One region of the Streptomyces sp. NPDC079167 genome, then DNA from elsewhere that is predicted to be linked to it. Evidence: riboswitches for the same ligand, from Rfam matches in the RefSeq annotation. Region 1 holds a riboswitch; each other region holds the start of a gene.
The links. A riboswitch is a leader RNA that binds a small molecule or an ion and turns the genes downstream of it on or off. The one in region 1 is predicted to bind cobalamin.

Region 1 (7,667 bases):
CGGTGGCGGCGCGCACGACTGCGCGACGAGCCCCGGTCCGGGAGCTGGGTCCGCTGGACGGCCGACTGGGTTCCGACGGCGCCGGGCCCGGGGGTGCTGCTCGCGCGGGCCACGGACCGGGCGGGACGCACCCAGCCGGAGACGACGGCCCACAACACGCAGGGCTACCTCTTCGACGCGGTGGTGAGGCACCCGGTGACCGTGGTCTGACCGAGGAGGCCCGTCAGGACCGGCCGGCGTAGTACGTGGCGATCATGTCCTGGCCACCGTGTCCGGCCGCCTCCGCCCGGGCGAACCGCTCGGCGGAGGCGGCGACCAGGTCGAGCGTCACTCCGGAGGCCCCGGCCGCGTCGAGGATCAGCCGGGAGTCCTTGAGCGCGGTGGAGAGCGCGAAGCTCGGGCTGAGATCACCGGAGAGCACCGCCGCGGACTTGCCCTGGAGATACGGCGTGTCCAGCGGGCCGCCCTTCATGGCGTCCAGGAAGAGCTGCGGGTCGAGCCCGAGTCCCTCCGCGAGGTTGAGGCACTCCGCCACGCTGTTGACCAAGTTGATCACCCAGGTGTTGGCGACGAGCTTGAGCCGGGTGGCGGCCCCCGGCTCCTCCCCGACCCACACGGTGCGCTGCCCGATGGCCTCGAGGACGGGCAGTGCCGTGGTGCGGGCGCTCGAGGGGCCGGAGACGAACACGGTGAGCGTGCCCTGCTCCGCCGGCTGTTTCGTGCCGGAGACCGGGGCGTCCAGGTAGACCAGCCCCAGTCCGGCGCCCCGGTGGGCGAGGTCGGTCGTGGCGTCGAGGCCCACGGTGGCGCTCTGCAGCCAGACCTGCCCCGGACGCAGACCGGGCGTGGCGGCGGTGAGGGTCTCCGCCACGGCTCGGCCGTCGTTCAGGGCGGTGATGACGACATCGGCTCCGCGTACCGCTTCCTCAGGGGTGCCCGTCACGGTGGCACCGTGTGTGGCCAGCGGTTCGGCCCTGGACCGTGTGCGGTTCCAGACCCTGACGGGGAGCTGTGCCCTGAGCAGGCTGCGGGCCATCCCGGACCCCATGATCCCGGTGCCGAGGACCGCGACGGTCGGCGTGCCGGGGGCGGCGTCGGCGGGGGATGCGGTGGTCATGGGGATTCCCTTCGTCGGTGCGGGCCGCTCTCGCGACCCGTGGGCCCCAGGACTGCGGCAGTCCCGGGACCTGTGGGTCTCAAGACTGCCGCAGCGCGCTCTCCAGGGTGGCGCGGTGCACGGCTCTGGCGAGTCGCGCGCCCCAGCGCGAACGCGGTCCGGCGAACGGCTCACCGGGCTGCCCTCCCGGGTCCGGCGCGGCGACACACACCGCGTCCGTCGGGGTCCCGGAGCAGTCGAGTCCGGCGTCCACGAGCGCCTGGACCTTCGCTTCGGTGGCGGTGGCCACCGCGTTGACCAGGGCCGCGTCGGAGAGGGCCACGGGGAGGGTGACGACGATGTTGACGGTCCCGGGCGGCCGCGGGCCGTCGGTGCCCTCGGCCGGGGCCGCGGCCCATCCCCGCACACCGAGGCCGCTGGTGACGGTCGCGGTCACTCCGCCGTCGTCGGCGACGGTGCGGGCGGTGACGTCGGCGGCGGTCATCAGTCCGGCGCCCGGCCCGTCGAGCGCCTCGGACGCCGCGATCTCGGCGAGGTGCCGGCCGGGGTCGAGCCGGGGGTAGCCACCGGGCACCTGGGCGTTCAGGATCCAGGCCCGCGGGCCGATCCCGCCGCCGAGCACGGCGCTGCTGCACACCCGCCAGCCGGGCCCCAGCCGCCAGACCAGGTGGTGCAGCCCGAGGCCGTCCTCCTGCCGGGCCAGCAGCTCGCCCCGCTGCCGAGGCCAACGGATGACTACGGATCCGATGAGGCACCCCCGTGACAAGCCTGCCGACCGTCGGCAGCGGCGTCGATCATACGGGCGGGCCGGGCGCACACACCCGGCGCACCCGGCAGAGTGCTCACTCGAATGGCGTAATGCGTGTGGCGGGGCCGATATGCGCGTGGAACGGGGCCACCGCCCCTCCCCGGTGTCCTGGGCCGCTCGCCGCCGGGGCCGGGAAGTTGCACCGTCCAACCGGGTGAGGCGCGATGGAATCCGGACGCGCCTCCCCTGCTGGAACCGACCGCAGGACGCGCCCGGGCGAGGAGGAATCGGCCATGGGAGCCGCTGACGGTTTCACGGATTCCGGAGAACTCGACGGTCTGACCGTCTACGACAGCGACGGAGAGAAGGTCGGCACAGTGGGGCGGGTGTACGTCGACGACGACACCGGCAAGCCCGACTGGATCACGGTGAAGACCGGCATGTTCGGCATGAAGGAGAGCTTCGTCCCGCTTGCCGGAGCCCGCCGGGTGGGTTCCGACCTGCACGTCTCGCATCCGAAGGACCGCGTCAAGGAAGCCCCTCGGGTGGACGCGGACGCGCACCTCTCCGTCTCGGAGGAGGAGGAGCTCTACCGGCACTACGGGATGACCCGGAAGACCACCGGACGCACCGGAGCGGGCGGCGACGCGCGCACGACGTCCGGAACGGGAGCCATGGGTGCGGCCGGGGCAGCCGGTGCGGCCGGTACCGCCCGCACGGCCTCCGGCGGCCAGGCGAAGGCCACCGGCACCACCGGTGCCGGCGCGGGCAGGCACCGTGACACGGAGACCTCCGCCACGTCCCGCCCGCTCGCCGGAGCCGGAGCCGAGCGGTCCGCCGCGGGTGCCGGCGGCCGTGAGGAGATGGTCCGCTCCGAGGAGCAGCTCCAGGTCGGCACGGAGGAGTACGAGAGCGGGAGGGCACGCCTGCACAAGTACGTCGTGACCGAGAACGTCACGCGGACGGTGCCGGTGTCCCACGAGGAGGTGCGCGTGGTGCGCGAGCCTCTCCAGCCGGGCGACAAGGCCACAGGCATGAAGGGCACGCACGACCTCGGCGAACAGGACGTCGAAGTCACCCTGCACGCCGAACGAGCCACCGTCCGCAAGGAGGCGGTCCCCGTGGAACGGGTCCGTCTCGAAACCAACAAGGTCACCGAGCAGAAGGAAGTCTCCGCCGAGCTCCGCAAGGAGAAGATCGACTACGCGGACGGCAAGGACGACATGGGCAGCGGCAAGGACATGGGCGGCGAGTTCGGCCAGGGACGTCGTCGCTGACCCCTCACACAGCGGCGAAAGGCCGCGCGACAGCAGCGAGGGGCGGTCCCGGGCGGTTCACGGGCCCGCCCTCTCGTCGCGCTGTCACCGGTGGACGGCTTCACCCGGCAGGAACCGCACGGAGGGGCGCCCGTCGGGCCCTTCCGGCGTGACCACCGCGCGTACCCGGTAGACGTCGGCGATGAGTTCCTCGGTGATGACCTCCGAGGGCGTTCCCCCGGCGACCACCCGGCCTTCCTTCATGATCGTGACCCGGTCGCAGAACATGGCGGCCAGATTGAGGTCGTGCAGCGCGACCACCACGGTGACGGGCAGCGCGGCGACCAGGGAGAGCAGTTCCAGCTGGTGCTGGATGTCCAGGTGGTTGGTGGGTTCGTCCAGGAGGAGTTCCCGCGGCTGCTGGGCGAGGGCGCGGGCGATCTGCACCCGCTGGCGCTCGCCACCCGACAGGGTGTGCCAGGACTGTGCGGCACGGTCGGCCAGTCCGGTGCGCGCCAGGGCCTCGTGCACGGCGGCCTCGTCCTCGGGCCCGGGCGCCGACCAGGCCCGGCGGTGCGGGATGCGGCCGAGGCGTACGACGTCCAGCACACTCAGGTCGACCTGGGTGACCGCGTGCTGGTCGACGACGGCCACGCGGCGGGCCACGCCTCGCCGGCCGGTCTCGGCGAGCGTGCGGCCGTCGAGGGTGACGACGCCCGCGCCGGGCGCGAGAACGCCCGCCATCACCCGCAGCAGCGTGGTCTTGCCGGAGCCGTTGGGCCCCAGGAGCCCGACGGTGGTGCCGGGCAGCGGCGCGATGCTCACTCCGTCGAGGACGATCCGTCCGCCGGCCTCCCTGGCGACCCGGTCGGCGCGCAGGCCCTCGCCGGGGACCACTGTCCTGTTCACGCGTTCCTCCGGGTGCGGTATAGGACGATGACGAAGACGGGCACCCCGATGAGGGAGGTGACCACACCGACCGGGACCTCCTGCGGGTCGAGGACGGTCCTGGCCAGGGTGTCGACCCAGACCAGGAACACGGCTCCGGCGAGAGCGGTCACCGGCAGCAGCCGTCGGTGCCCCGGGCCCGTCAGCGCCCGGGCGGCGTGCGGGAGGACGAGGCCGACGAAGCCGATGGCGCCCGCCGAGCTGACCAGGGCCGCCGTCAGGAGCGCGGTGGTGCAGAGCAGCACGATCCGGGTGCGCCCCACGTGCACGCCCAGCGCGGCCGCGGCGTCCTGGCCGAAGGCGAAGGCGTCGAGCGTACGGGCGTGGCCGAGGCAGATCAGCAGGGTCACGGCCAGCACGGCCGAGCACATCCACACATCGCTCCAGCCCACCCCGCTCAGCGAGCCGAGCAGCCAGAAGAGCACGCCCCGCGTCTGCTCGGCGTCGGCGGCGGTCATCACGACGAAGGACGTGAGCGCGGAGAAGAGCTGCATGGCCGCGACCCCGGCGAGGACGACCCGGTCGGTGGATCCGCCGAGGGTGTGGCTGAGCAGCAGGACGAGGGCGAACGAGCACAGCGCCCCGACGAACGCACCGCCCGAGACCGACACGGCTCCGCCGCCGACGCCCAGGACGACGACCACGACCGCCCCGGTGGACGCCCCGGAGGAGACGCCGAGGACGAAGGGGTCGGCGAGAGGGTTGCGCAGCAGCGACTGCATCACGGTGCCGCACACCGCGAGTCCGGCCCCGCACACCGCTGCGAGCAGGGTGCGGGGCATGCGCAGGTTCCAGATGATCCCGTCGCGGATCGGGGTCAGCCGCCCGTCTCCCAGGCCGAGGTGCGAGGCCACCGCGGACCAGACGTCCGGGACGGAGATACGGGCGGGTCCGATCGTGACGGCCACCGCGACGGAGAGGAGCAGCAGGACGGTCCCGGCGGTCCACAGGACGCCGTCGCGCAGGACCCGGGCTGCGGGGGCCGTCCGGGTCGCGGGCGGCGGCTCCACCCGTACGTCCGGGGCGCGTTCGGTCCTCGTCACCCCGCGAGTCCGAACGAGCGCAGCCCGGCCGCGACGCGCTCCACGCCCTCCACGGTCCGGATGGTCGGGTTCATCGCCTGGCCGCTGAGCACGACGTACCGTTTGTGCCGGACGGCGTCCATGTTCTTCGTGGCGGGGTTGGACTCCAGGAACTCGATCTTCTTCGCCGCGCTCTCGGCCGTCTGCGACTTCCGGGTCAGGTCACCGATGACCAGGACGTCGGGGTTCCGGTCGGCGACGGTCTCCCAGTTGATCTGGGGCCATTCCTCGTGAGTGTCGTCGAAGACGTTCTTCGCGCCCAGCTCCTCGGTGATGATGCCGGGTGCGCCGCAGCACCCGGCCAGGTACGGGGCCTCGGAGTTGGCGAACCAGTAGAGCATCGTGGTCCCGGACGCGTCGATGTCCGCGGTCGCCCTGTCGACGCGTGCGCGGAGGCTCTTCACCAGCTTCTCGCCGCGCTCCGGGACGCCGAACACCTTGGCGAGGTCACGTACTTCGCCGTACACGCGGTCCATGGTCAGGGGCTCGGAGCGGGAGCCGTCGCCGCTCCCGGCGTTGTCCTTGCCCGCGCAGTCGGAGGGTGAGAGGTACGTCGGTACGCCCAGCTCCCCGAACTGGTCGCGGGACGCCACCCCGCCCTTCCCGAGGGTGGATTCGAACGAGGCGCTGACGAAGTCGGGCTCCTCGGCGAGGACCTTCTCGGAGGAGGGCTGGTTCTCGGCGAGGCGCTGCACCGTGGATTCGTCCTTCTCCAGGCCCTTCATCACCGGGTCCGTCCAGGTCGCGGTGGCGGCCAGCCTGTCGGCGAGGCCCAGGGAGAGCAGGATCTCCGTGGATCCCTGGTTGAGGGAGACGGCGTGACGTGGTGGGGAGTCGACTGTCACCGTACGGCCGCAGTTCTTCAGGGTCACGGGGAAGCCGTCGCCGGCGGAGTCCCGTGCCGCGCCGTCGGAGGTGCTCCCACCTCCGCCGCAGGCGGTCAGAAGGACAAGTCCCGCGATGAGCAGGGCTGTTCGGCGTACGGTGCTGGCTATGGGCGGCACGGAGTCCTCGGCCTTCTCTGGGCTCATGCGCGGAGCCCGTACGGAGTTCCGCTCCCGGTGCGGAAGCGGTTGCCAGCAGGTCTTCGGACTCGGGTTCGTCCGGACGAGGCGCCTTCCCGGTGCACCCGAGGGTGTTCCAGTGGCTGTGGCCCCGCCCGTCCCCCTCACCGCTGCGCGTCAGCTCCGGATTCGCACCGGATTCCCTGACTCCACGTGGAGTGTGACTGGCGTCTGCAAGCTATCACGCTGCGCTCCGGCGGCCTCGGGGGCCGTCGCCGGTACGGCGAGGGGCCTCTCCCTCTCCGTACCGGCCGGCCGTCGGGCGGGTCAGCGCTTGGGGTGAACCGATTCGCCGCCTTCGGGCTGCGGCTTCCCGCCGCGGCGGGCGAGCACGGACGTCGTGCCCCAGTAGGCGAGCAGGACGGCGCGCAGACCCAGGATCTCCAGGTGCTCGCCCAGGCGGCAGCAGACGGCCTGTCCCTTGCCTCCGGCGCTCATCGGGCGTCCGCCCGGCCGGTGTTCCAGGGGCCCTCGGGGTCGTCGTACGCGTCCGCGTAGCCGGGTCCGGCGATCGGCCAGTCGGCGAGCAGTTCCTCGGGCAGGGCGAAGGACTCGGCCAGCTCAGGGGCGTGCGCGGCGACGGCTGTGACGAGCTCCTCGACGGCCTCGGGCAGGGCGTCCACCTGAGCGGCGCTCAGGAGACCGGCGGCCAGCAGGTCGCCGCTGTTGCGGGAGACCCATTCGAGGGCGAACAGCCGCTCCAGCTCGCCGAGCCGGTCCCTGGCCGCCCCCTCGGGCAGTGCCGCGCGGGCCTCGGCGTAGGCGTCGGCGGCCTGCCGGTACGCATAGGCCTCGACGCCGCGCAGGGCGGGGCCCGAGGCCGCGTTCCACCGGCCGAGGGTGTCTGCGTCGGGTGCCCGCAGCGCACGGGCCCTGGCGCGGGCGAACCAGATGTCCTGGACCGAGGCGAGGAGCCGGCCCAGGAAGTGCGGGTCGGCGAGGTCCCCGGGGCGCGGAGCCCGGTCCGGGGCGTCGTCATCACCACCGCCGGGCTCCGCGGCGAAGAGCATGTCGGCCGCGGCCTTGGCGTACAGGGCGATGTTGTCGCCCTCCGCGGTGATGGCGCCCTCCACGCCCGTGACGAGTTCGGTCATGCCGTTGTTCTCCAGCAGCGCCTGGGCACCGCAGCGTTCACGGCTCTCGACGATGACGTCGCGGGCCCGCCAGGTGATCCACGCCTTGGCGACGTCGACCAGTCTCACCGCGTCCGTCCGGGCGTCCTCGTCCGTACAGGTTTCCCAGCGCTCCTGTGCCCTGCGGTACAGCAGGCTCATGGCGAAGACCATGGCCATGGCCGAGGCGAGCGGTCCGTGGTGCGTCCGGTGGGCGTTCACCGGCACCGGTGGGGCGCCCCGGGAGCCGGAGATCATCCGGTGCCCGCCGTAGCGTACGGCGACCGCCAGGGTCGCGCGGGCCGAACCCGCGGCGCAGGCGCTCATGGAGATGCGGCCG
Region 2 (7,667 bases), on a different contig from region 1:
TGCTTCTCGTTGTTCGGGAGGATGTTCTTGGCGGCGAGCACTTCCTGCGACTTCTCGCTGGTGAAGAGCGAGATCCACTCCTCGCCGAGGTCGGTGACCTTGGACTTGGCGGTCACCGCGAGGTCCGAACCGCCGATGAAGGACGGGAGGGCCTTGCCGTTCGGGCCGGGCATGCCGGCCGTGCCGATCTTGCCCTCGAGCTTCGGGTTGCCGTTGTTGGCGCCGTCGACGACGGAGCCGGCCTCCCAGCCGTTGCCGTAGATCAGGGCCGCCTTCTCGTTGGCCATGACGTTGGCGTGGTCCTGCTCGTCCTTGGTCTGGTCGGCCTTGTTGTACTTCTTGACCAGGTTGACGAAGTGCTCGATGCCCTTCTGGGACTCGGGCGAGGAGAGGTTGCCCTTCCACTCCTTCGCGCCCTCGTCGTACTCGGCGATGGAGCCGCCGTATGCCGCGACGTAGGACATGGCCGCGTACCAGTAACGGCCCGGCAGGTAGAGGGACGAGAAGCGCTTGTCCTTCTTGTTGTACTCGGCCGAGACCTTGTCGAGTGCGGCGAGCATCTCGTCCTCGGTCTGGGGGAGGGCGTCGCTGCCGGTGCCCTTCTTGAGCATGTCCTTGTTGTAGACAGCGACACGGGCGCCCGCGTAGTAGGGCACGCAGAACTGCTTGCCCTCGAAGGTGCAGGTGTCCTTCAGACCCTTGATCCAGGTGTCCGAGTTGTCGTACTTCTTGGGGTCGATCTCGGCCAGCGCGCCGTTGAGGATGTACTGCATCGTCTCGGTGTTGCCGAGCTCGACGACGTCCGGGAACTTGTCACCACCGAGCGCGGTGTCGAGCTTCTTGGCCTTGTCCGCCCACTGCTGGTACTGGACGTCGACCTTGACCTTCGGGTACTTCTTCTTGAACTGCGCGTTGACGTCCTTGACCAGTTCCGGCCAGGTGCTCTGCGCGTCGACCATGAGCCAGACCGTCAGGCTCTCGGTACGGTCCTTAGGGTCCTTCGAAGCGTTGTCGCCACTGTCCCCACCACACGCCGCGATTCCGGTCATCATCGCTGCGACGCCTACTGCCGCTATGAGCTTGCGCTTCATGCCACACCCTCCTCAGGGATACCAGCAACCCCCCGCCCACCGCGAAGACGTACGCCTGGCGCTACCTGTGGGTCTGGGACCTGGTCTTTAATGGTTTAGACCAGTACCGGGAGCTTGGCCTAGACCTTTAGGGGTGTCAAGGGTGTATAAGAAGTGCACTCGCGTCCGTTATCGGACCGACACCTGAGGGAGGGCGACGACCCGTGACCGGACCGTGCCACCATGTGAGCCGCGACAGACGGAGGAGCCGGTGACGGCAGCAACGCAGCAGTCGGGAAGGCGGGCCATGGGTGCCGACGGGGGCAGAGTGACGAGCGAGACCGGTGCGGGAGCGCGCACGGCACGCGTCCCGAAGTACTACCGGCTCAAGCGCCATCTCCTCGACATGACGGACACCATGCCGCCCGGCACCCCGGTGCCGCCCGAACGGACCCTGGCGGCGGAGTTCGACACCTCGCGCACCACGGTGCGCCAGGCCCTCCAGGAGCTGGTGGTCGAGGGCCGGCTGGAGCGCATCCAGGGCAAGGGCACCTTCGTCGCCAAGCCGAAGGTCTCCCAGGCCCTGCAACTCACCTCGTACACCGAGGACATGCGCGCCCAGGGGCTGGAGCCCACCTCGCAGCTGCTGGACATCGGCTACGTCACGGCGGACGACACGCTCGCCGGGCTGCTGGACATCACGACGGGCGGCCGGGTGCTGCGGATCGAGCGGCTCCGGCTGGCCAGCGGTGAACCGATGGCCATCGAGACCACCCACCTCTCGGCCAAGCGCTTCCCCGCGCTGCGCCGTTCACTGGTGAAGTACACCTCGCTCTACACCGCACTGGCCGAGGTGTACGACGTCCGGCTCGCCGAGGCCGAGGAGACCATCGAGACCTCGCTGGCCACCCCGCGCGAGGCGGGACTGCTCGGCACGGACGTCGGCCTCCCGATGCTCATGCTGTCCCGGCATTCGGTCGACGGAGGGGGCGAACCGGTGGAGTGGGTGCGCTCCGTGTACCGGGGCGACCGGTACAAGTTCGTCGCCCGCCTGAAGCGTCCCACGGACTGAGCACCGTCAGGGTCTGAGACCTCTGATCCCCCCGCGCACGCGGGGGGATCAGGCATTTCGGGCGACACCGGACCGTTGCACGACCGCAATGCGGACGGGGGGTGACGGTGGACGGGGCGCTCGCTTAGATTTCCTGCGCATTACACCAGGTGATCAGCGAGGGGACGGAGTCGCCACATGCCAGAAGGAAACGGTGCGAACCCACCGACAGCACCGACAGTGACACCCATGAGGGTGGTCATCGGGCTCTGCCTGATCGCCCCGTTCGTGGCGATGCTCTGGGTCGGGTCGTACGCGAAGGTCGATCCGACCTTCATCGGCATCCCGTTCTTCTACTGGTACCAGATGCTCTGGGTGCTCATCTCGACCGCTCTCACCATGATCGCGTACAAGCTGTGGCAGCGTGACCAGCGCGCCCGCAAGGGGGGTGCGTCAGCGTGAAGGACGGCTTGAACAGCATCGCGGCCGACGAGGGCGGCGTGAACGGCATCGCCCTCGCCGTGTTCGTCTTCTTCTTCGTGGCCGTCACGGTCATCGGCTTCATGGCCGCGCGCTGGCGCAAGGCCGAGAACGAGGCCAGTCTCGACGAATGGGGCCTGGGCGGCCGGTCGTTCGGCACCTGGGTCACCTGGTTCCTGCTCGGCGGAGACCTCTACACGGCGTACACCTTCGTCGCGGTGCCCGCGGCGGTCTACGCGGCGGGCGCGGCCGGCTTCTTCGCCGTCCCCTACACGATCCTCGTCTACCCGCTGATCTTCACCTTCCTGCCGCGTCTGTGGTCGGTGTCGCACAAGCACGGCTACGTCACCACCTCGGACTTCGTCCGTGGCCGCTTCGGCTCGAAGGGACTCTCGCTGGCGGTCGCCGTCACCGGCATCCTCGCCACGATGCCGTACATCGCGCTCCAGCTGGTCGGCATCCAGGCCGTCCTGGACGTCATGGGCGTCGGCGGCGGCGAGAACACGCACTGGTTCATCAAGGACCTGCCGCTGCTCATCGCCTTCGCCGTCCTCGCCGCGTACACCTACTCCTCGGGGCTGCGCGCGCCGGCGCTGATCGCGTTCGTCAAGGACGGGCTGATCTACCTGGTCATCGCGGTGGCGATCATCTACATCCCGATCAAGCTGGGCGGGTTCGACAACATCTTCGCCGCCGCCGGCGAGAAGTTCTCCGCCGCGAACGAGGCGGCCGGCAAGCCGGTGGCCGGGCTCGCACCCGGCGTCTCCGGCCAGTGGGGTTACGCCACCCTGGCCCTGGGCTCGGCGCTGGCGCTCTTCATGTACCCGCACTCGATCACGGCGACGCTCTCCAGCCGCAGCCGTGAGGTGATCCGGCGCAACACCACGATCCTGCCGCTGTATTCGCTGATGCTGGGTCTGCTGGCGCTGCTCGGATTCATGGCGATCGCGGCCGGGATCAAGGTCGACAACGGCCAGCTCGCCATTCCGCAGCTCTTCGAGAACATGTTCCCGGACTGGTTCGCGGGCGTGGCCTTCGCCGCGATCGGTATCGGCGCCCTGGTGCCCGCCGCGATCATGTCGATCGCCGCGGCGAACCTCTTCACCCGCAACATCTACAAGGACTTTCTGAAGCCGGACGCGACCCCGGCCCAGGAGACCAAGGTCTCCAAGCTGGTCTCGCTGCTGGTCAAGGTCGGCGCGCTCGCCTTCGTCCTCACCATGGACAAGACGGTCGCGATCAACTTCCAGCTGCTGGGCGGCATCTGGATCCTCCAGACGATGCCGGCCCTGGTGGGCGGGCTCTTCACCCGGTGGTTCCACCGCTGGGCCCTGATCGCCGGCTGGGCGGTCGGCATGATCTACGGCACGGCGGCCGCGTACGGCGTCGCCAGCCCCACCCAGAAGCACTTCGGCGGTTCCTCGAAGGAGATCCCGGGCATCGGCGAGATCGGGTACATCGGTCTCACCGCGTTCGTGCTGAACGTCGTCGTCGTGCTCGTGCTGACCGTCGTCCTCAACGCGGTGAAGGCACCGGCCGGTGTGGACGAGACCTCCCCGTCGGACTACACGGCGGACGCGGGCGACCCCGGCGTCAAGGTCGAGCTGCCGCCGGCCACGGCGGGCGCCCCGGGCGGCCACTGACCCCACAGCGGTCACTCGGAGCAGGACGTCCGTCCCGGCAGGGTCCTCCCTGCCGGGACGGAGTCGTATCAGGACCGGCGGCGTGCGCGTTCGGTCTCCGGAAACCGGGGCGCGCCGCACCCGGTTCCTGGGGCAGACTGCCGCCCATGGACGTTTCGATCAGGCCGGCGCTGCCCGCTCAGTTCGAGGAGCTCGGCGAGATCACCGCACACGCGTATCTGGGCGACGGGCTCCTGGACTTCGGCGCCGACGACCCCTACCTGGATCAGCTCCGCGCGGTCGGGCGGCGGGCCGCCGAGGCCGAGGTGCTGGTCGCGCTGGACGCCGACGGCCGGCTGCTGGGCGGTGTCACCTACGTCGCGCCGGGCAGCCCGTGGGCGGACATCGCCGGGGAGGACGAGGCCGAGTTCCGGATGCTGGCCGTCTCGCCGGAGGCCCGTGGGCGGGGCGCGGGCGAGGCGCTCGTGCGGGCCTGTATCGAGCGGGCTCGGGCAGCCGGAGGGCTTTCCGGGATCGTCCTGTCGACGCAGTCCGCCATGACGGGCGCCCACCGGATATACCGCCGCCTCGGCTTCGTACGGACTCCCGAGCGGGACTGGTGTCCCCTGCCGGGGCTCGCGCTCCTGACGTTCCGCCTGGAGCTCTGACCCTTCACGACACAAGATGTGGGGGCTTCTTCAATCAGCAGCCACCACATGTATGCTCGACCTCGCTGTCGCCGCAGGGGAATCCGGTGAGAATCCGGAACTGTCCCGCAACGGTGTGATCGGTGTGCTCCGCGCACCCCGAAGTCCGAAGACCTGCCGACAGTGCGCCCGGCTCGACCGATCCGGGCGCCGATACGTCCGGGCCCCGCGGAGGGCCGGTGGACGCCGCGTGCCGTGCTGCCCTTCCCCGGGCGCCGTGTGCCCCCGGCTGCCCCGCTCCCGCAGGCCCCGAGCCGAGCGAGGGATAGCCCCAGTGACCATCGCGCCAGCCGACCCGGTTTCAGCCACGGAATCCGAAGGCCGCACGACCGACGCACCCGGGACCGCACTGCTGCGGACCCTGACCGGTCTCACCGCCGATCTGCCCGACGCCGACCCCGGACGGGTGGCCGCCGCCGCGCTGCGTGGCCGCAACGCCCGGTCGGACGAGGCGGAGCTGCGCTCGCTGGCCACCGAGGCCGCCGCCGGCCTGATCTCCGAGGACCCCGCCTACTCCCGGCTCGCCGCCCGGCTCCTCACCCGGACCATCGCGGACGAGGCCGCCGGCCAGGGCGCCGTCTCCTTCTCCGCGTCGGTCGCCGTCGGACACCGCGAGGGCCTGATCGCGGACCGTACGGCCGGGTTCGTCACGCTGCACGCCGCCGCCCTCGACGCGCTGGTCGAGCGGGCGCTCGCCGAAGGCGCCGACGACCGTTTCGGCTACTTCGGGCTGCGGACGCTGCACAGCAGGTACCTGCTGCGCCATCCGCTCACCCGCGACGTCATCGAGACCCCGCAGCACTTCATGCTGCGCGTCGCGGCCGGGCTCGCCGAGGACACCTCCGAGCGGGCCCTGGAGGAAGTGGCCGCGCTGTACGGCCTGATGAACCGGCTGGACTACCTGCCCTCCTCCCCCACCCTCTTCAACTCCGGCACCCGGCACCCGCAGATGTCCTCCTGCTACCTGCTGGACTCCCCCAAGGACGAGCTGGACTCGATCTACGACCGCTACCACCAGGTGGCGCGCCTCTCCAAGCACGCGGGCGGCATCGGGCTCTCGTACTCCCGTATCCGCGCCCGGGGTTCGCTCATCCGCGGCACCAACGGGCACTCCAACGGCATCGTGCCGTTCCTGAAGACGCTGGACGCCTCGGTCGCCGCGGTGAACCAGGGCGGCCGCCGCAAGGGTGCCGCGGCCGTCTACCTGGAGACCTGGCACGCGGACATCGAGGAGTTCCTGGAGCTGCGCGACAACACCGGCGAGGACCAGCGGCGTACGCACAACCTCAACCTGGCCCACTGGATCCCGGACGAGTTCATGCGCCGCGTCGACGCGGACACCGACTGGTCACTGTTCTCCCCGGCCGACGTCCCCGAGCTGGTCGACCTGTGGGGCGACGCGTTCGACGCCGCCTACCGGGCCGCCGAGGCCAAGGGGCTGGCCCGCAAGGCCCTGCCGGCCCGTGAGCTGTACGGCAGGATGATGCGGACCCTCGCCCAGACCGGGCAGGGCTGGATGACGTTCAAGGACGCCTCCAACCGCACGGCGAACCAGACCGCCGAGCCGGGCCGCGTCGTGCACTCGTCGAACCTGTGCACGGAGATCCTCGAAGTCACCGACGACGGCGAGACGGCCGTCTGCAACCTGGGTTCGGTCAACCTGGGCGCGTTCGTGGTGGACGGCTCGATCGACTGGGAACGGCTGGACGCCACCGTGCGGACCGCCGTGACCTTCCTGGACCGGGTCGTCGACATCAACTTCTACCCGACCGAGCAGGCCGGCCGCTCCAATGCCCGCTGGCGTCCGGTGGGCCTGGGCGCGATGGGGCTCCAGGACGTCTTCTTCAAGCTGCGCCTCCCCTTCGACTCGCCCGAGGCCCGCGCGCTCTCCACGAAGATCTCCGAGCGGATCATGCTCGCCGCGTACGAGTCGTCCTGCGACCTCGCCGAGCGCCCCCAAGCACCTTCGGCAGGCTCCGGTGCAGGGGGGACCCCCGTGGGCCCGCTGCCCGCCTGGTCCGAGACCCGCGCGGCGCGCGGCGTACTGCACCCGGACCACTACGACACCGAGCTGCACTGGCCGGAGCGCTGGGACGCGCTGCGCGCCCGGATCGCGAAGACGGGCATGCGCAACTCGCTGCTGCTCGCCATCGCGCCGACGGCGACCATCGCCTCGATCGCCGGGGTGTACGAGTGCGTCGAGCCGCAGGTCTCCAACCTGTTCAAGCGCGAGACCCTCAGCGGAGAGTTCCTCCAGGTCAACGCCTACCTGGTCGACGAGCTGAAGAGACTCGGCGTCTGGGACGCGCGGACCCGTGAGGCACTGCGCGAGGCGAGCGGCTCCGTGCAGGGCTTCGGCTGGATCCCCGAGGACGTGCGCGCGCTGTACCGCACGGCGTGGGAGATCCCGCAGCGCGGACTGATCGACATGGCGGCTGCCCGTACGCCGTTCCTCGACCAGAGCCAGTCGCTCAACCTGTTCCTGGAGACGCCGACGATCGGCAAGCTCTCCTCGATGTACGCGTACGCCTGGAAGCAGGGGCTGAAGACGACGTACTACCTGCGCTCGCGCCCGGCGACCCGGATCGCCCGCGCGGCATCCGCCGCCCCGATCCCCGAGCAGGCACCCGCGCCCGACGCGGACTCGGTCGCCTGTTCCCTGGAAAACCCCGAGTCCTGCGAGGCCTGCCAGTAATGACGACGTCCGAGAACAAGAACCTGCTCGACCCGGGCTTCG
Region 3 (7,667 bases), on a different contig from region 1:
GTCGGGCTCGGCCGACAAGCTGACGCACATCAACTACGCGTTCGGCAACGTCCAGGGCGGCAAGTGCACCATCGGCGACAGTTACGCCGACTACGAGAAGGCCTACACGGCGGACCAGTCGGTGGACGGCGTCGCGGACACCTGGGACCAGGAACTCCGCGGGAACTTCAACCAGTTGCGCAAGCTGAAGAAGCTGCACCCGGACCTGAAGGTCATCTGGTCCTTCGGCGGCTGGAGCTGGTCCGGCGGCTTCGGTGAGGCCGCGCAGAACCCGGCCGCCTTCGCCGAGTCCTGCTACGACCTGGTCGAGGACCCGCGCTGGGCCGATGTCTTCGACGGCATCGACATCGACTGGGAGTACCCGAACGCCTGCGGGCTGACCTGTGACACCAGTGGCCGCGACGCCTACGGCGGCCTCCTGTCGGCGCTGCGCTCGAAGTTCGGCACCGACAACCTGGTCACCTCGGCGATCACCGCGGACGGGTCCGACGGCGGCAAGATCGACGCGGTGGACTACGCGGGGGCGGCGAAGTACCTGGACTGGTACAACCCGATGACGTACGACTTCTTCGGCGCCTTCGCGGCGCAGGGCCCGACGGCTCCGCACTCCCCGCTGACCTCCTACCCGGGCATTCCGGCGGAGGGCTTCGACAGTGACGCGGCGATCTCCAAGCTCAAGGGGCTGGGCATCCCCCCGGAGAAGCTGCTGCTGGGCATCGGCTTCTACGGACGCGGCTGGACCGGCGTCACCCAGGAGGAGCCGGGTGGCACGGCGACGGGGGCGGCCCCGGGTACGTACGAGGCCGGCATCGAGGACTACAAGGTCCTGAAGAACAGCTGCCCGGCCACCGGCACGGTCGCCGGGACGGCGTACGCCCTCTGCGGCAGCGACTGGTGGAGCTACGACACCCCGGCCACCATCGCCACGAAGATGGACTACAAGGACGAGCAGGGCCTGGGAGGGACGTTCTTCTGGGAGCTCAGCGGCGACACGACGGACGGTGAGCTGATCCGGGCCATCAACTAGCCCCGACGGGGTACACGGCCCGCAGGGCGGGTCAGGGGTGGGGTGCCGGGCGGGCGCCCCACCCCACCCGTCGTCCAGGGGTTCACATCAGTCCGGCCTGGGTGACGAACATGGCGAGGACGACGACGAGCGTCCAGCCCAGGATGTGCTCCAGGACCTTCGGCCCGTCCTCGGGGCCGCCGGTGCGGGCGCGGGTGTGGGTCCGGTTCTCGGCTGTGGTGGCGGTCATGGCATCTCGCTCGGTCGTTCGGCAGTGGGCGTCCCCCGTGACCCGACCACAGTGCCAGCGGAGGCGGGCGACGCGGTAGAGATCCGGGTCACAGCCGCCGGCGGGACGGCAGGCCGGAGGAAGGCCCGCATCCGCGCTCCCGCAGGGGATCGGCGGGCAGAGGGCACCCGGCGCGGAGAGTCCGCTGTGCGGCACGCCACACCGATCGTCCGCCCCGGGAGCGGGCGCCAGGATCCGAGGCGCCCACCCGGCTCGGAGTCCGGAACGGGCATCCCACCCGACGCGCGGGCATCAAACCCGTCTCCCGCATCTGGCAGGGGTGCACCGGTGCCCGCCCGGGTCAGGAGCTGAGGTCTCTCAGCTCCGCCGCGAGTGAGCTGACGGCCGCGGGGTTGCGCGGACTCTCGACGAGGTCGACGTAGTCGAGGACGACGATCCGGTCGTTCTTGATCGCGGAGACGTTGGCGAGCGGCCCGTAGGACTTCAGGAACTCCCGCTTCCGGTCAGCGGTGGTGTCCCCGTAGTTGTTGATCACGATGACCTCCGGGTCGCGGGCCACGACCGTCTCCCAGCCCACCGTGGTCCAGCTGTCCTTGAGGTCCTTCATGATGTGGTCGCCGCCGGCCTTGGTGATGATGTCGTGGGGGCCGGCGTAGGCACCCGAGGTCAGAGGCTTGTCCTGGCCGTCGTCGTAGAGGAAGACGCGCGGCCGGTCGGCGCCTCGCGGGGCCTGCGCCTGCGCTTCGGCCACCTGCTTCCGGAACGAGGCGACGAGCGTGCCGGCCCGGTCCTCGACGTCGAAGATCCTGCCCAGGTTCCGCAGGTCGGTGTAGAGCGCGTCGAGCGGCGCCATCACTCCGCGGGCCTTGCCCTGTCCGTTACGGCACGACTCGCTGAGCAGGTACGAGTCGATGCCCACCCGCCGCAGCGCGTCGGGTGTGAAGCCTTCGCCCTCGCTGAATCCGTAGTTCCACCCCGCGAAGACGAGATCGGCGCCGGCGTCGAGGACCAGCTCCTTGTTGATCCGCTCCTTCGAGAGCCACGTGGTCTTCCGGTATCCGTCCTTCCAGGGCACGGATGTCAGGTCCCCCTTGTCGTCGGGCATGACGTATCCGGCCATGTGGTCCTCCAGGCCGAGCGCGAACATGATCTCGGTGATGCCGACATCGTTGGTGACCACCCGCTGCGGAGCCTTGTCGTACGTCTTCTTCTCGCCGCAGTTCTCCACGGTCACCGGGTAGTGGCCGCCGGCTGCCGGGGCGCCGTCCTCCTTCCCTTCCTGCGAGGTGACCTCCGCCCCGCAGCCGGTGAGGGCGAGTGCGGCGGCGAGGGCGAGTGCGGCGGGGCGTACGAGATGACGCATGGCGTGCGGACTCCTTGGGAACGGTGACGGGGCGTCATGCGGAGGGAAGCCGGTCGAAGAGCAGTTGCAGCGCGCCCGTCTCGGGGTGCGGTACACGATGCGCGCGGACGCCGAACACCTCGGCCAGCAACCCGGGTGTGAAGACGTCGTGAGGTGGTCCGGAGGCGACGATCCGCCCGCCGTCGATGACGTGGACGACATCGCAGTGACGTGCGGCGAGGTTGAGGTCGTGCAGGGCGGTGAGTGCGGTCAGGCCGCTGCCGCGTACCAGCGCGAGGACCTCCAGCTGCTGGGCGATGTCCAGGTGGTTGGTGGGCTCGTCGAGCACCATCACCTGCGGCTGCTGGGCGAGCGCGCGGGCGATCAGGACCCGCTGCTTCTCCCCGCCGGAGAGGGTGAGGAAGCCGCGGTCGGCCAGGTGGCCGGCCCCGACGTCCTCCAGCGCGGCCTCACATGTGCGGCGGTCCTCGTCGGTGGTGCGGGCCATCGGCCCCTGGTGCGGCAGCCGGCCCATGGCCACGGTCTCGGCGACGGTGAAGTCGAACTCCGCGACCACTTCCTGCGGAAGGGCTGCCAGTCGGCGCGCGCCCTCACGGGCCGTCATGGTTCGCAGATCCTCGCCACCGATCCGCACCGAACCGGCCGAGGGCCGGAGCGCCCGGTAGACGCACCGCAACAGGGTCGACTTGCCGCTGCCGTTGGGGCCGACGAGACCGACGAGCTGTCCGCTGCCGGCTCGCAGCGTGACGTCCTCCACCAGCCGCGCGCCGGCGATCTCGACCGTGAGTGCGTCGATCTCGACCCGCATCACACACCTCCGAAGGTGTAGGTGCGGCGGCGCATGAGCAGGACGAAACACGGCACGCCGACGGCCGCGGTCAGTACGCCCACCGGCAGTTCGGCGGGGGCGAGCACCACGCGCGACAGGATGTCCACCCAGATCAGCAGGGTGGCGCCGGCCAGGGGCGCGACGGCCAGCAGGCGGCGGTGGTCCGCGCCGACCAGCATCCGTGCGGCGTGCGGAACCATCAGGCCCACGAAGCCGATGGCCCCGCTGACCGCGACGACCGCCCCGGTGACGGCGGCGGAGACGAGGAAGAGCTCCTTGCGCAGGCGGCCGGCGTCCACGCCGAGTGCGGCGGCGGTCTCGTCGCCCATGGCGAGGGCGTTCAGGCGCCGTGCCGACCAGCCGAGATGGGCGAGGCCGCCGGCCACCGCGCCGGCTGCGATCGGCACGGACGACCAGTTGGCCCCGCCCAGGCTGCCGAGCAGCCACATCATCGCGGACCGTGCCGCTTCGCCCCGCTCGGCGGCGAACACCATGAAGGTGGTCACGGCCGAGAAGCCGTAGTACATCGCCGTGCCGGTCAGCACGAGGCGCAGCGGTGTCAGGCCCCGGGCGGTCCGGGCGATCGTGTACACCAGCACCATGGCGAGGAGCGCGGAGACGAAGGCCGCCGAGGACAGCGCCCAGACGCCGAGCGCGCCGAACGCCCCGAAGATGAGCACGGCGTTGGCACCGACGGCCGCACCCGAGGAGATCCCGAGGACGAACGGGTCGGCGAGCGCGTTGCGCACCATGGCCTGCACGGCTACGCCGACGGCCGCCAGCCCGGCCCCGACGACCGCGGCGAGGACGGCGCGCGGGAAGCGGAGCTCCCAGACGATGGTGTACGAGGAGATCTCGTCCGGGGTGATGGCCCCGCCGGTCAGCCCCGCCCACAGGTGGTGCAGCGTCTCGCCCCACGTGAGCCCCGAGGCCCCGATCCCCGCCCCGCAGACGAGGGACAGCGGGAGCGCGACGCACAGGCCGGTTACCAGGAGGGGCAGAGGGAGGCGTCCGGGGGGCGCGGGCCCACTGCCGGAGCGGGTACCGCGCGACAGCACGGCGGGTATTCGGTCGCGGGGCGTGGCCACAGGCGGTTCGCTTTCGCCTCGGGCCGTGCCTACGTAATCCGAGGAGCGGCTCGGAACGCCCAGGCGCGCCGTTCGCAGCACCTCTCGCAGTCCACGGCGATCGACAGGAGCTTCGCCACCGTGGGTGATCGGGCTTACGGAACCGTGTGCGGTTCCGCCTACCGTTGCGGGTCAGCGCCGGACTTCGACCGGACTTCCCCCACGAGGCGCATGCAGCTTAGCGCGTACCGTCCGGCGGCCCGTCACGGGGAAAGCCGCCGGACGGCTCCGCACGTTTCCGGCCGACCACGCCATCCGATTAAGTCAGTCGATTGATTTACATGGAGGTGTGCTGTCTAGTGATCGGGAAGCCGGGGGCCCTGAAACAGCGCGGAGGCAGCCATGAGCGAAGTGGAGAAATCCGGCCTGATGGGCGTGGCGGGCGGTCCCGACCCCAACTCACGTTCAGCGCGGGCCTGGTGAACAGGACAGAGCCTCGCACCGGTCGCGGCGCCGGCACACGCGAGGCCATCATGACCGCGGCCGAACGCCTCTACGCCGAGCACGGGTTGTCGAACGTCTCCAACCGCCAGATCGGCGAGGCGGCCGGCCAGGGCAACAACACCGTCGTCAGCTATCACTTCGGCGGCAGGGCGACGCTCGTACGGGCCATCATGACCAAGCACGGCACGGGTGTCGACGCGATCCGCGCGCGCTATGTGGAGGCCGTGGGCGACAGCACCGACCTGCGGGACTGGGTGCGTTGCCTGGTGCGCCCGGTGACCGACCACCATGCCGCTCTCGGTGTCCCCTCGTGGCACGCGCGGTTCGCCGCGCAGGTGATGACCGACCCGCTGATGCGGACGCTGGTGGCGGACGAGTCCCTCACCCGTGACAGCCTGCGCCGCACCCTCCGGGGGCTGGGCACCTGCCTGCACTCTGTCGTTCCCCCCGAGATCCGCCCGGCGCGCGCCGAGATGGCCCGTCATCTGCTCACCCATACCTGCGCGGAGCGGGAGCGTTCCCTGGCCGAGGGGCCGGTCCGTCCCGGCTCGTCCTGGGAGAGCACCGCGGACGCGCTGGAGGACGCGTTGGTGGGGCTGCTCGCCGCGCCCACGACCCGTCGCTGAAACCGACCCGCGCCCGACGAGGGCCCGGTCCAACAAGGGAGAGAACATGAAGATCACCGTTGACGAGGAGAAGTGCTGCGGCGCCGGGCAGTGCGTAATGATCGCCCCGGAGGTGTTCGACCAGCGCGACGAGGACGGCATCGTCGTCCTTCTCGACGCCGCACCGCCCGCCGACCGGCACGAGGCGGTCCGCGAGTCCGCCGGTGTCTGCCCTGCCGCCGCCATCCACCTCGGTGAGGACGCGTGAGCGCACCGTCGGGTGTGCTCGTCGTCGGGGCAGGGGCGGCAGGTCTCGCCGTCGTGGAGACGCTGCGCCGTAAGGGCTACCGCGAGCGGATCACGCTGCTCGGCGAGGAGAGCGGCGCGCCGTACGACCGTCCGCCGCTGTCCAAGCAGCTACTCGCCGGGACGTGGGAGGCCGAGCGCACGCACCTGCGCACCCGTGAGGTGCTGGACGCCCTGGAGGCCGAGTTCGTCCTCGGCGCACGGGCCTCTGCCCTCGACGCCACCACCCGTACCGTGCGCACGGCGGGCGGAGCCGAGCTGAATGCGGAAGCCGTCGTCCTGGCGACCGGACTGCACGCGCGCAGGCTGCCCGGTCTTTCGGGGACGGCGGGGGTGCATGTGCTCCGGACCCTCGACGACGCCGTGGGGCTTCGGCGGGAACTGCTGGAGGCGCGGCGGGTCGTGGTCGTCGGTGACGGGGTGCTCGGCTCCGAGATCGCCGCCACGGCCCGCCTCATGGGAGCCGACGTGACACTCGCCGGACCTCAGGCGGCGCCGATGCGGGAGCAGTTGGGCCCCGCCGCCGCCGAACTGCTCGCCGCGCTGCACACCGCGCACGGGGTACGGCTACGGACGCACGCACTGGTGGACGGACTGGTGACGGCAGGCGGACGGGTCACCGGTGTCCGTCTGGCCGGCGGCGATACGATCCCCGCCGATCTCGTCGTCTCGGCGGTCGGCAGCACCCCCGCCACCGACTGGCTGGCCGGCAGCGGGCTCGTACTGGACGACGGCGTGGTGTGCGACTCCCGCTGCCGCGCCGCCGACGGTGTCTACGCCGCCGGGGACGTGGCCCGCTTCCACCACGAGGCACTCGGCCGGTCCCTGCGGCTGGAGAACCGTACGAACGCCACCGAGCACGCGCTGTCCGTCGCGGCGAACATCCTGGGCGAGGACCGCCCCTACCGTCCCGTCCCCTACTTCTGGACCGACCAGCTCGGGGCGAAGATCCAGGTGTACGGGCTCCCCACGCCGTCCGCCACCCTGCGAATCGTCGAAGGGAGCACGGAGCTGGGCCGGTTCGTCGCCCTGTACCTCGACGACGAGGACCGCCCCCTCGCGGTCCTCGGCTGGAACATGCCGAAACAGGCCCGCCTGCACCGCCGGCTGCTGCTCGACCGGTACGCCCCCACCCCCCGGCCCGAGTCCGCCACTACCGGGACCACCGCCTGACTTCAGGCGCGCCCGGCCCGCTCCGACGGCCGCACGCTTCCGTCGCCCCCTACCGACTGATCCGCGTACGCCTCCCACGCCCGCCGCGTCGGAGGCGGCCCACCCCACCGGAGAAGACCATGACCAGCACTCCCGCCGCTTCCGCCACTTCCGAGGCGAGCGCCGACGGCATCCCCGACTTCCCCCGGCCGCGCTCCTCGGAATGCCCCTTCGCACCGTCGCCGGAGATGCGGGCGCTGTCCGGGTACGGCCCGCTCACCCGGGTCCGCTCCTGGGGCGGCAGCACACCCTGGGCCGTCACTGGGCACGCCGAGCAGAAGGCGTTGCTGTCCGACCCGCGCCTCAGCGTGGAGTTCACCCGGCCGGGATACCCCAGCCCCGTGGACCCCTCGCACGCCCACGCGGGCAGCACCGATCTGAGCTTCGTCGGCATGGACGACCCCGAGCACGCCCGGCTGCGCCGCATGGTCAGCGGCGCCTTCACCATCAAGCGCATCGAGGCGATGCGTCCCCGCGTGCAGAAGATGGCCGACGACTTCATCGACGCCATGCTGGAGGGTCCCG
Region 4 (7,667 bases), on a different contig from region 1:
GGGTCCTGCACCACCAGCTGGACCGTCGTACGCAGCCGGGTCAGGCCCTTCCGGTCGTACGTGACCGGATGGCCCTCCACCGTCAACCGCCCCTCGCGGGGGCGCAGCCCGCCGCTGAGCAGACGCATCAGCGTGGTCTTCCCACTGCCGTTCCGGCCGAGCAGGGCGAGCGCACGCCCCGCCCGCGCCTCGAAGTCGAGACCGCTGAGCACGGCAGGGCCGTCCTCGTACGCGAAGGACGCGCCCCGCAGGGCGAGCAGAGCGGATTCGCTCATGAAAGGGGCCTTTCCAGGACGAAGGTCAGCGCGGCGAGGGCCGCGAGCAGGGTGATGCTCATGGCCACGAACCGGCCGGAGACGCGGGCGTCGGGTACCAGGACACGCAGGGTCCCGTCGTAACCGCGTCCGGCGAGACCCGCCTGGAGCCGTGCCGCGCGGTCGAAGGCCCTGACGAACGCGGTGGCCCCCAGCCTCGCCAGCGACCGCCAGGCGGCGGCCCGAGTGGTGTGCCCGAGCCGGGCCGCCTGGGCCTCCCGGATCCGGCGCACCGAGTCCAGGAGCAGGAAGCTCATGCGGTACGTCACCAGGGCGACGTCCACCACAGGCGCCGGCACCCCCGCCTTGACCAGGCGCGGCAGCAGGTCGGACATCGGGGTGGTGAAGGCGAACAGCAGGACCCCCAGCGACGCCGCGGAGGTGCGCAGCAACAGCTCACCGGCACGGTTCGGCCCCCCGTCGGCGAGGGTCACGAACCCTTCCGGCCCGCCGACCTGCACGAGCAGTGTGGCCGCCCCGGTGACGCAGAAACCCAGGGGAACCCGGTAGGCCCGCCAGAGGTGGCGGGCGGGCACACCGGCCGGCCCCAGCAGCACGGCGACGGCGGTGAGGAGGATCAGCACGGCTCCGGGCCAGGGCGGCAGCGAGATGGCCAGGACGGTGAGTCCCAGACCGAGTACGGCTTTGTCCACGGGATGGCGGCGGCGCCAGCGACTGCTGTGCGCCGCCGCGTCGATCGGCAGCACGAGCGCTCAGTTCTCCCGGGCCGCCGGCTCCCCGGCGCTCTCCTGCCGCGTGGTCCCGCGCAGCTCGCCCTGGCGGCGCCCGCGCCGGAGCCCGAAGTAGTAGGCGAGCACGCCCGCGCCCAACGCCGCCTGGAGGGCGAACAGCGCCGACTCGATCTCGCCCGACGGTGGTTCGTACAGCGGGGAGAACCAGGGTTCGTACCCGGGATCGATCTCGGTGATCGCCGTCTCGGCCTGGGCATCGGCCCCCGCGAACGGCTCCTTCTCGTCGTCGCCGAGGCCGAGGGCCAGCGGCAGGACGGCCAGCGCGGCCACGACGAGCAGCAGCAGGGCGTTGATCCTCGTGTTCTTGTTCATCGGGCCACCGCCTCGGTTCCGTCCGTCCTGGTCCGGTCCCGCCTTCCGGCGAGGAACACGCCGAGCCGGGTCAGATCTCCCTTGCTGGACTGCACCAGGAGCCGCATGACCAGAACGGTCAGGAGCCCCTCACTCACCGCCAGCGGGATCTGGGTGACCGCGAAGATGGAGCCGAACTTGCCGAGCGCGCCCAGGAAGCCGCTGCCCGGGTCCGGGAAGGCGAGCGCCAGCTGCACGCTCGTGACGCAGTACGTCGACAGGTCGGCGACGAACGCGCCGAAGAACACCCCCACCATCAGCGGCACGCCGTACCGGCGCAGCAGCCTGTAGACGGCGTACCCCGCCCAGGGCCCGACGATCGCCATCGAGAAGACGTTGGCGCCCAGCGTGGTCAGCCCGCCGTGGGCGAGCAGGAGCGCCTGGAACAGCAGGGTGATGGTGCCCAGGACCGCCATGATCGGCGGGCGGAACAGGATGGCTCCCAGCCCCGTGCCCGTGGGATGGGAGCAACTCCCGGTCACGGAGGGGATCTTCAATGCGGAGAGAACGAACGTGAAGGCCCCGGAAGCCCCCAGGAGCAGCGTGCTCTCGGGGTTCTCCCGTACTTCGCGCGTGAGTGAGCGGACTCCGTGGACGACGAACGGCGCGGACGCGACACCCCAGGCGATCGCGTGCGCCGGAGGCAGAAAACCCTCGGCTATGTGCATGGCTCAGCAGACCCTCTCCAGCACCTCGTGGATGGTTGAAGTGCCTTGGCCGGTCTCCTGGCTTACGGGTAACACCGCCCGAATTCCGCCTTCCCGGGTCACAAGGACCCAGTGGCTGCCCGTGAGGGCCGGAGCCGGACTTCCCGATCACAGTGGCGAGGGCCGCACCGGCATCACACCGATTTCCCGTTCACCAAGGCGTGGCGACAGTAGTGCCAGGCGGGGGACGATGACAAGCGGGCCCGAGATCACCGAGGGCGGCCACCGTCACGGTTCTTCGGCCCTGCGCAGGGCGCGCCAGGTCTCCGGGCCGACCGACCCGTCCGCGTCCAGACCGGCCCGTTCCTGAAAGGTGACGACGGCTCCATGGGTCATGGGCCCGAAGTCGCCGTCCACCTCGCCGACCTCGGTGATGCCGTGCAGGTGTCTGAGCAGGCACTGGGCCTCCCTGACCTGACTGCCTCCGTCTCCCCGCTTGATGGTGAAGTCCCAGGTGCCGCTGTGGCCCGCCATGAAGCCGCGGCCGTGCGCGTCCTCGTACACCACGGGTCTCTCACAGGTGGGCGGCGCCGCGCTCGGCTCCGCGGTCTCCGGCAGGAAGGTGTACGCGGCTCCTCCCAGCAGCACCGCCACGAGCGCCGCCGCGACGTGCAGGCGCCGCCACCGTCTCGGCCGCAGTCTCGGCAGTCTCGCCGAACGGGAGGCGCCCGCGGCACGCTCCACCCTGCGGAGCAGCGCGCCGGTGTCCGCGAGACGTCGCTCGTGCGTGGGGGCCAGGCACTCCCGCACGATGTCACGCCAGTCGTCGGGGAGGGCGGGGGACAGGCGCAGCTCCTCACCACCGCGCGCGTACTGCGTCGCCGCATCGGCCCGGGCCTCCGCGGTCGCGCCCGGCAGCGGGAACGACCCGGTCAGGACGACATGGGCCAGGACACCGAAGGCCCAGATGTCGCAGGTGGGGCGGATCCGCGTGCCACGCTCGTCGATCTCCGGCCAGAACAGCTCGGGCGGGGTGTAGTCGGGGGTGGCGAACGCCGGGGCGTAGGCGTGGGTGCCTTCCAGTTCGGCCGCCATGTTGAAGTCGGCCAGCCGGACCGAACCGTCCTTCAGGAGCAGCACATTGGCAGGCTTCAGGTCACCGTGCACCCACCCCGCGTGGTGCAGTTGGTGCAGACCCTCACAGATCTGCGCGAGCAGGGACGGTCCCGCCTCCGGGACCGGAGTCCGCTCCAGGAGCTGGTTCAGATCGGCCTCGGCCCGCTCCAGGACGAGGACGGTGGCGCCGTCCAGCTCCGGGCGGTCCGGGTCGTCGACCGTCAGCGTCTCGTACATGCGGATGAGGCGGGGCGTGCGGAGCCTGGCCAGCAAGTCGATCTCACGCTCGGTCAGTTCGCGCAGATGGCTGAGCTGACGTGGTGTGCGGGTGCCGGTGGGCAGGAACTTCAGCGCGGCCCGTTCGGGCGGATCCGGCTCGGTCTCGCCGTCGTCCACGCGCCGCCCCGTGTAGACGGTGGCGAACGCCCCGGAGGCGATGGGTCCGCCGACTTCCCAGGAGCCCACCCGGTAGCCCCTGGGGACGGAGACCGCGTGCAGCTGCCCGCTCACTGCGCCACCTTTCCGAGAGGCGTGAGCACCACGAGGTCGTCCTCGCGGACCAGGTCGAAGCGGAGCGCGAGCGCGACGAGGGACTCCTTCTTCCCGTGGACACGCTGACCGGGCTCCGCGGCGATCCGGTCGGGGCGCAACCGCAGCTTCACGGACAGATAGTCGATGTTCCAGTACATGGCCGACCGGCTGACGGTGGGCCAGGTCGGACGGAGCCGGTCCATCAGCTGTTCGACGGCCGGCAACGGGGCGCTGGTCGTACCGCGCAGCCTGGGTTCGCACAGGGCCGCCAGCACGGCGAAGTAGCGCTTGGTGCGGTCGAGTACGAAGGCCGGAACGGTGGCGGATCCGTCGAGGCCGTGGCGCGGGACGCTGCGGAACGCGTGGCGAGGCGCCCAGACGTCGAAGGTGAGCAGATCGCCCGAGGCCGGCAGGACCACACGCCCGAACTCGAAGGGCACGGGCGCCTCCAGCCGGCCCGGCGCGACCTTGATGTGCTCCCCGGCACCCTCCGGGTTCTCCACCACGTACGTCTGGTCCTCGCTGAAGTTGCTCAGCAGCCAGAAGGTCCTGTGCGCGACGATCTCCCCGGCGACCCTGGCCACCCCCGCGTGTATGACGGCGAAACCTCCGTCGCTCCCGGACCGGCCGAAAGCCACGCGTTCACCTGCGGTGATCCTGATCTGATCCTTGACGTCGCCGCACGACGGCGGCACGACGATGACGCTGTACATGAGGTCCCCCTCCCCGATCGATCGGGGTCAACTCTCCCCAGTTCAACGCCGGAAAGCCTACGCATGTGCCGGAGCAGAACCCAGCGGTGCGGCCTGCTCGGCGGGTCGGCGTACACACAGCAGCGGCTGCGGTCCGGGGCCGGAGGTCACAGGAGCCGCTTGCGCCCCCGGAGGAGGACGAAGGTGGCGACGGCGGCGGCGACGGCGAGCATGACGCCGGCTCCGAGCCACTGCATCGTGTCCATCTGGGCGACGGGGAGATAGTCCAGGGACCAGCCGATGACGTGCTTGGACTCCAGGCAGGCGGTGTGCGCCCGGTCGTCCTCGATCTGGTCGAGACAGGTGGTCCAGTCCAGACGGTCCCCGGAGCTGGTGAGGAAGTAGGTGCCCTGCCCCTGCTGCTCGGCCTCGGTGGGCAGTTCAGGCGGTGCCGCGCCGGGTCCGACGCCCTTGTCGGTGGTGAGCGACAGGACATGCCCCAGACTCCGCCAGAGCTCGTCCCAGACGAAACCGATCGCCACGACGATGCCGAGCGTGACCACCATCGACACCAGCGTGCGGCGCAGGACCATGCCGGCCGCCACACCCACCGTGAACGTGAGGAGGGCGTAGGCCACCGGTGTGACCCCCGTGACGCTGAAGAAGGAGGTCCAGATGAGACCGCTGGACAATCCCTTGACCGGGTGCCACCACCAGGTGAGGACGGCACTGAGCACGCCGGTGGACAGGGCGAGCATCACGGCGGGAACGGCCAGTTTCGTCGTGAGCCACCGCAGTCGGCTGACGGACTGCGAGGTCACGAGCTTGGCCGTGCCGCTCTCCAGGTCGCCGGCGACGAGCGGGGCCCCGAGGAAGACACCGGCCAGGACGGGGATGTAGCCGAGGTAGCTTCCGATGGTGAACAGACGGTGGGCGTGCGTCTCGAACTCGGTCGGCAGGCCGCCGGCCCTCCGCGACGTCGGGTCCTGGGTGGCCAGGAAGTCCATCATCTGCCCGCGCAGGTGGACCATGACGACCACGCCGAGGAGAGTGACGGCGATGAGCGTCCAGAACGCGGCGCGGTGCTGTCGCCAGACCAGCCAGACCGGACCGCCGAGCCGGGGGATCCAGTGGTTGCGCGCGGACCCGGTGGGCGCTGTGCGCGCCGGGTCGTGAGTGAGCGTGGTCATGCGGTCACAGCCTTCGTGCGGTCGTGGGTGAGGATGTCGTGGATGTCGCCGACGCGGGCGCTGGGGGCGATCAGCGGAGGCGCGTCGGGTGACCGCAGGTAGGCGAGCAGGAGCTCCTCCAGGGTGGGAGGCTCGACCGGCCCGCCGTATTCGACCGGTCCGCCGAGACGGGCCAGGACGCCCGGCCGGCCCTCGTCGTGCGATCCGATGACGCTGTGCGGTGCGAGGGCGGCGGACGAGGCGTCCCCGGACTCGGCGAACAGCGCGTGTGCCGCGCGCAGTTCGTCCGCCTCGCCGGCCAGGCGCAGGCCGCCGTTCGCGATGACGAGCAGGTAGTCGCAGATGTGCTCCAGCTCGGCGAGCATGTGCGAGGAGACCAGCACCGTGGTGCCGTGCTGGGCGGCCTCCGCGGTCAGGGTGGCCATGAGCTCGCGACGGACCAGCGGGTCCAGATCGGCCATCGGCTCGTCGAGGATGAGCAGGTCGGGGCGCTTCCCGAAGGCCAGGGCGAAGGCGACGCGGGTGCGCTGCCCTCCGGACAGCGTGCCGACCTTCGCCTCCAGCGGCACCTGGCCCGCGCGGACGATGCCCTCGGCGACCTCCTGGTCCCAGCAGGGGTTGAACTCGCGGCCGAGCCGCAGGGTCTCCGCGACGGTGAAGCGCCGGAACAGCGGCTTCTCCTGGGTCAGGAACGCGGTCCGCAGGACAGCTTCCGTCGACCCCGGCGCCGCGCCGAACACCCGCAGGGAGCCGGTCGTCGGCCGGATCATGTGGGTGGCCAGGCCCATCAGCGTGCTCTTGCCGGCGCCGTTCGGGCCGACCAGGCCGCACACCCGCCCGGCAGGCAGCCGGAAGGAGACGTCCCGCAGCGCCCAGCCTCGCCGGTACTGCTTGCCGAGCCCATGGGCCTCGATCGCAGCCGAGCCGACGGGGCGCCCGGACCCCGGCCCGCTTCCGTGGTGCACCTCTGCGTGGTTCATGTGACTCCTGTGCGTGTGGGAGGGTCGGCTGTGACACGCCGCCCCGGTGGACACCACTCTTCTCCGCCGTGGCCTGCGGCGGATCAGGCAAAAGACAGATCATTCGCGGCCGGCTCCGACTTTCGGCCGGTCGGCGGGAGGACGGTGAGAGAGATGCCGGCGAGGTCGGCCGCACCCACAGCCACACGGTGGAAGGACCATCCGCAGCTGCTTGTCACGGTCCGGCTGGTTCTGGTCGTGGCCCTGGCCGGCCTCGTCGTACTGGACTGGGTGGGCGGCGATTTCTATCGGATCGGCGGACCTGACGACTCCGCGCTGGGCATCGTCAAGCTGGGTGGCGCACTGCTGGCGATCGCTCTGGTCGTCGCTTCACCCAGGCTCGGCAGCCGGGCGCTGCCGGCGGCCGGTTGCGCACTGGCGGTCGTGTCGCTGTGTATCTCGGTGGTGCTGCACGTGGAGATGTCGGTCAGCTCGCAGGCGCTGGGATACGCCGAACCGGCGGCTCTGGTGTGGATCCTGCTGGTCGTCGCCCGGCGCGGGGCGCCGTCGTGGGCGGCGGTGGCCCTCCCCGTGCTCCTCATGGCGATCGTGCTGCGGCCGGTCTCGGTCTCGGTGCGGCAGTCCACCACCATCTTGGCGCTGCTCTTCGCGCTGGCAGCGGTCACGGCGCTGGGCACCGGCCTGGGGATGCGCCTGCTCCTGGCGGACCGGCGACGGCAGGCCGCGGCCCTCAGGCTCGAGCAGCGGACGGAGTTCGCCAGGGACCTGCACGACTTCGTCGCGCACCACGTGACCGGAATCGTCGTCCAGGCACAGGGCGCCTACGCGATCGCGGACCGGCGGCCCGAACTGGTGCCGCCGGCGCTGCGGAGAATCGAGCAGGCGGGCTCGGAGGCGCTGACATCCATGCGGCACATGGTGGGAATGCTGCGCGACACCGACGGGGAAGTGGCGCTGACGCCGCTGGCGGGCATCGGCGAGCTGCGTTCCCTGGTGGAGGAGTTCTCGGCTGTCGGAGGAGCCCGCGCCCGGCTCGATCTGGAAGGGACCTTCGACGACCTGCCGGTGGAGGTGACCACCACCGCGCACCGTGT

Region 2: it holds a riboswitch for cobalamin, as region 1 does, so the genes downstream of both, AB0P41_RS17875 (ribonucleoside-diphosphate reductase subunit alpha) here and AB0P41_RS12860 (ABC transporter substrate-binding protein) in region 1, are expected to answer to the same signal.
Region 3: it holds a riboswitch for cobalamin, as region 1 does, so the genes downstream of both, AB0P41_RS11900 (iron ABC transporter permease) here and AB0P41_RS12860 (ABC transporter substrate-binding protein) in region 1, are expected to answer to the same signal.
Region 4: it holds a riboswitch for cobalamin, as region 1 does, so the genes downstream of both, AB0P41_RS28985 (energy-coupling factor ABC transporter permease) here and AB0P41_RS12860 (ABC transporter substrate-binding protein) in region 1, are expected to answer to the same signal.

The regions. Positions count from the first base shown of each region.
Region 1 covers NZ_JBFBLO010000005.1:197,883-205,549, reverse strand. Annotated here, with positions in the region: gene AB0P41_RS12890 (sulfite oxidase) at 1-210, shown strand, start outside; gene AB0P41_RS12885 (NAD(P)-dependent oxidoreductase) at 224-1,117, opposite strand; gene AB0P41_RS12880 (adenosylcobinamide amidohydrolase) at 1,197-1,823, opposite strand; gene AB0P41_RS12875 (PRC and DUF2382 domain-containing protein) at 2,159-3,142, shown strand; gene AB0P41_RS12870 (ABC transporter ATP-binding protein) at 3,227-4,030, opposite strand; gene AB0P41_RS12865 (iron chelate uptake ABC transporter family permease subunit) at 4,027-5,079, opposite strand; gene AB0P41_RS12860 (ABC transporter substrate-binding protein) at 5,109-6,155, opposite strand; cobalamin riboswitch at 6,212-6,399, opposite strand; gene AB0P41_RS12855 (hypothetical protein) at 6,483-6,653, opposite strand; partial or broken gene AB0P41_RS12850 (acyl-CoA dehydrogenase) at 6,653-7,667, opposite strand, start outside.
Region 2 covers NZ_JBFBLO010000007.1:350,856-358,522, forward strand. Annotated here, with positions in the region: gene AB0P41_RS17850 (sugar ABC transporter substrate-binding protein) at 1-1,091, opposite strand, end outside; gene AB0P41_RS17855 (GntR family transcriptional regulator) at 1,378-2,142, shown strand; gene AB0P41_RS17860 (DUF3311 domain-containing protein) at 2,371-2,583, shown strand; gene mctP (monocarboxylate uptake permease MctP) at 2,622-4,244, shown strand; gene AB0P41_RS17870 (GNAT family N-acetyltransferase) at 4,391-4,891, shown strand; cobalamin riboswitch at 4,927-5,067, shown strand; gene AB0P41_RS17875 (ribonucleoside-diphosphate reductase subunit alpha) at 5,205-7,625, shown strand; gene AB0P41_RS17880 (ribonucleotide-diphosphate reductase subunit beta) at 7,625-7,667, shown strand, end outside.
Region 3 covers NZ_JBFBLO010000004.1:450,515-458,181, reverse strand. Annotated here, with positions in the region: gene AB0P41_RS11920 (glycoside hydrolase family 18 protein) at 1-1,027, shown strand, start outside; gene AB0P41_RS11915 (SCO1431 family membrane protein) at 1,110-1,256, opposite strand; gene AB0P41_RS11910 (ABC transporter substrate-binding protein) at 1,597-2,619, opposite strand; gene AB0P41_RS11905 (ABC transporter ATP-binding protein) at 2,654-3,427, opposite strand; gene AB0P41_RS11900 (iron ABC transporter permease) at 3,427-4,536, opposite strand; cobalamin riboswitch at 4,638-4,783, opposite strand; gene AB0P41_RS11895 (helix-turn-helix domain-containing protein) at 5,049-5,645, shown strand; gene AB0P41_RS11890 (ferredoxin) at 5,692-5,892, shown strand; gene AB0P41_RS11885 (FAD-dependent oxidoreductase) at 5,889-7,103, shown strand; gene AB0P41_RS11880 (cytochrome P450) at 7,223-7,667, shown strand, end outside.
Region 4 covers NZ_JBFBLO010000017.1:24,342-32,008, forward strand. Annotated here, with positions in the region: gene AB0P41_RS28970 (ATP-binding cassette domain-containing protein) at 1-275, opposite strand, end outside; gene cbiQ (cobalt ECF transporter T component CbiQ) at 272-1,021, opposite strand; gene AB0P41_RS28980 (energy-coupling factor ABC transporter substrate-binding protein) at 1,028-1,378, opposite strand; gene AB0P41_RS28985 (energy-coupling factor ABC transporter permease) at 1,375-2,085, opposite strand; cobalamin riboswitch at 2,115-2,320, opposite strand; gene AB0P41_RS28990 (protein kinase) at 2,353-3,690, opposite strand; gene AB0P41_RS28995 (FHA domain-containing protein) at 3,687-4,424, opposite strand; gene AB0P41_RS29000 (ABC transporter permease subunit) at 4,571-5,593, opposite strand; gene AB0P41_RS29005 (ABC transporter ATP-binding protein) at 5,590-6,573, opposite strand; gene AB0P41_RS29010 (histidine kinase) at 6,727-7,667, shown strand, end outside.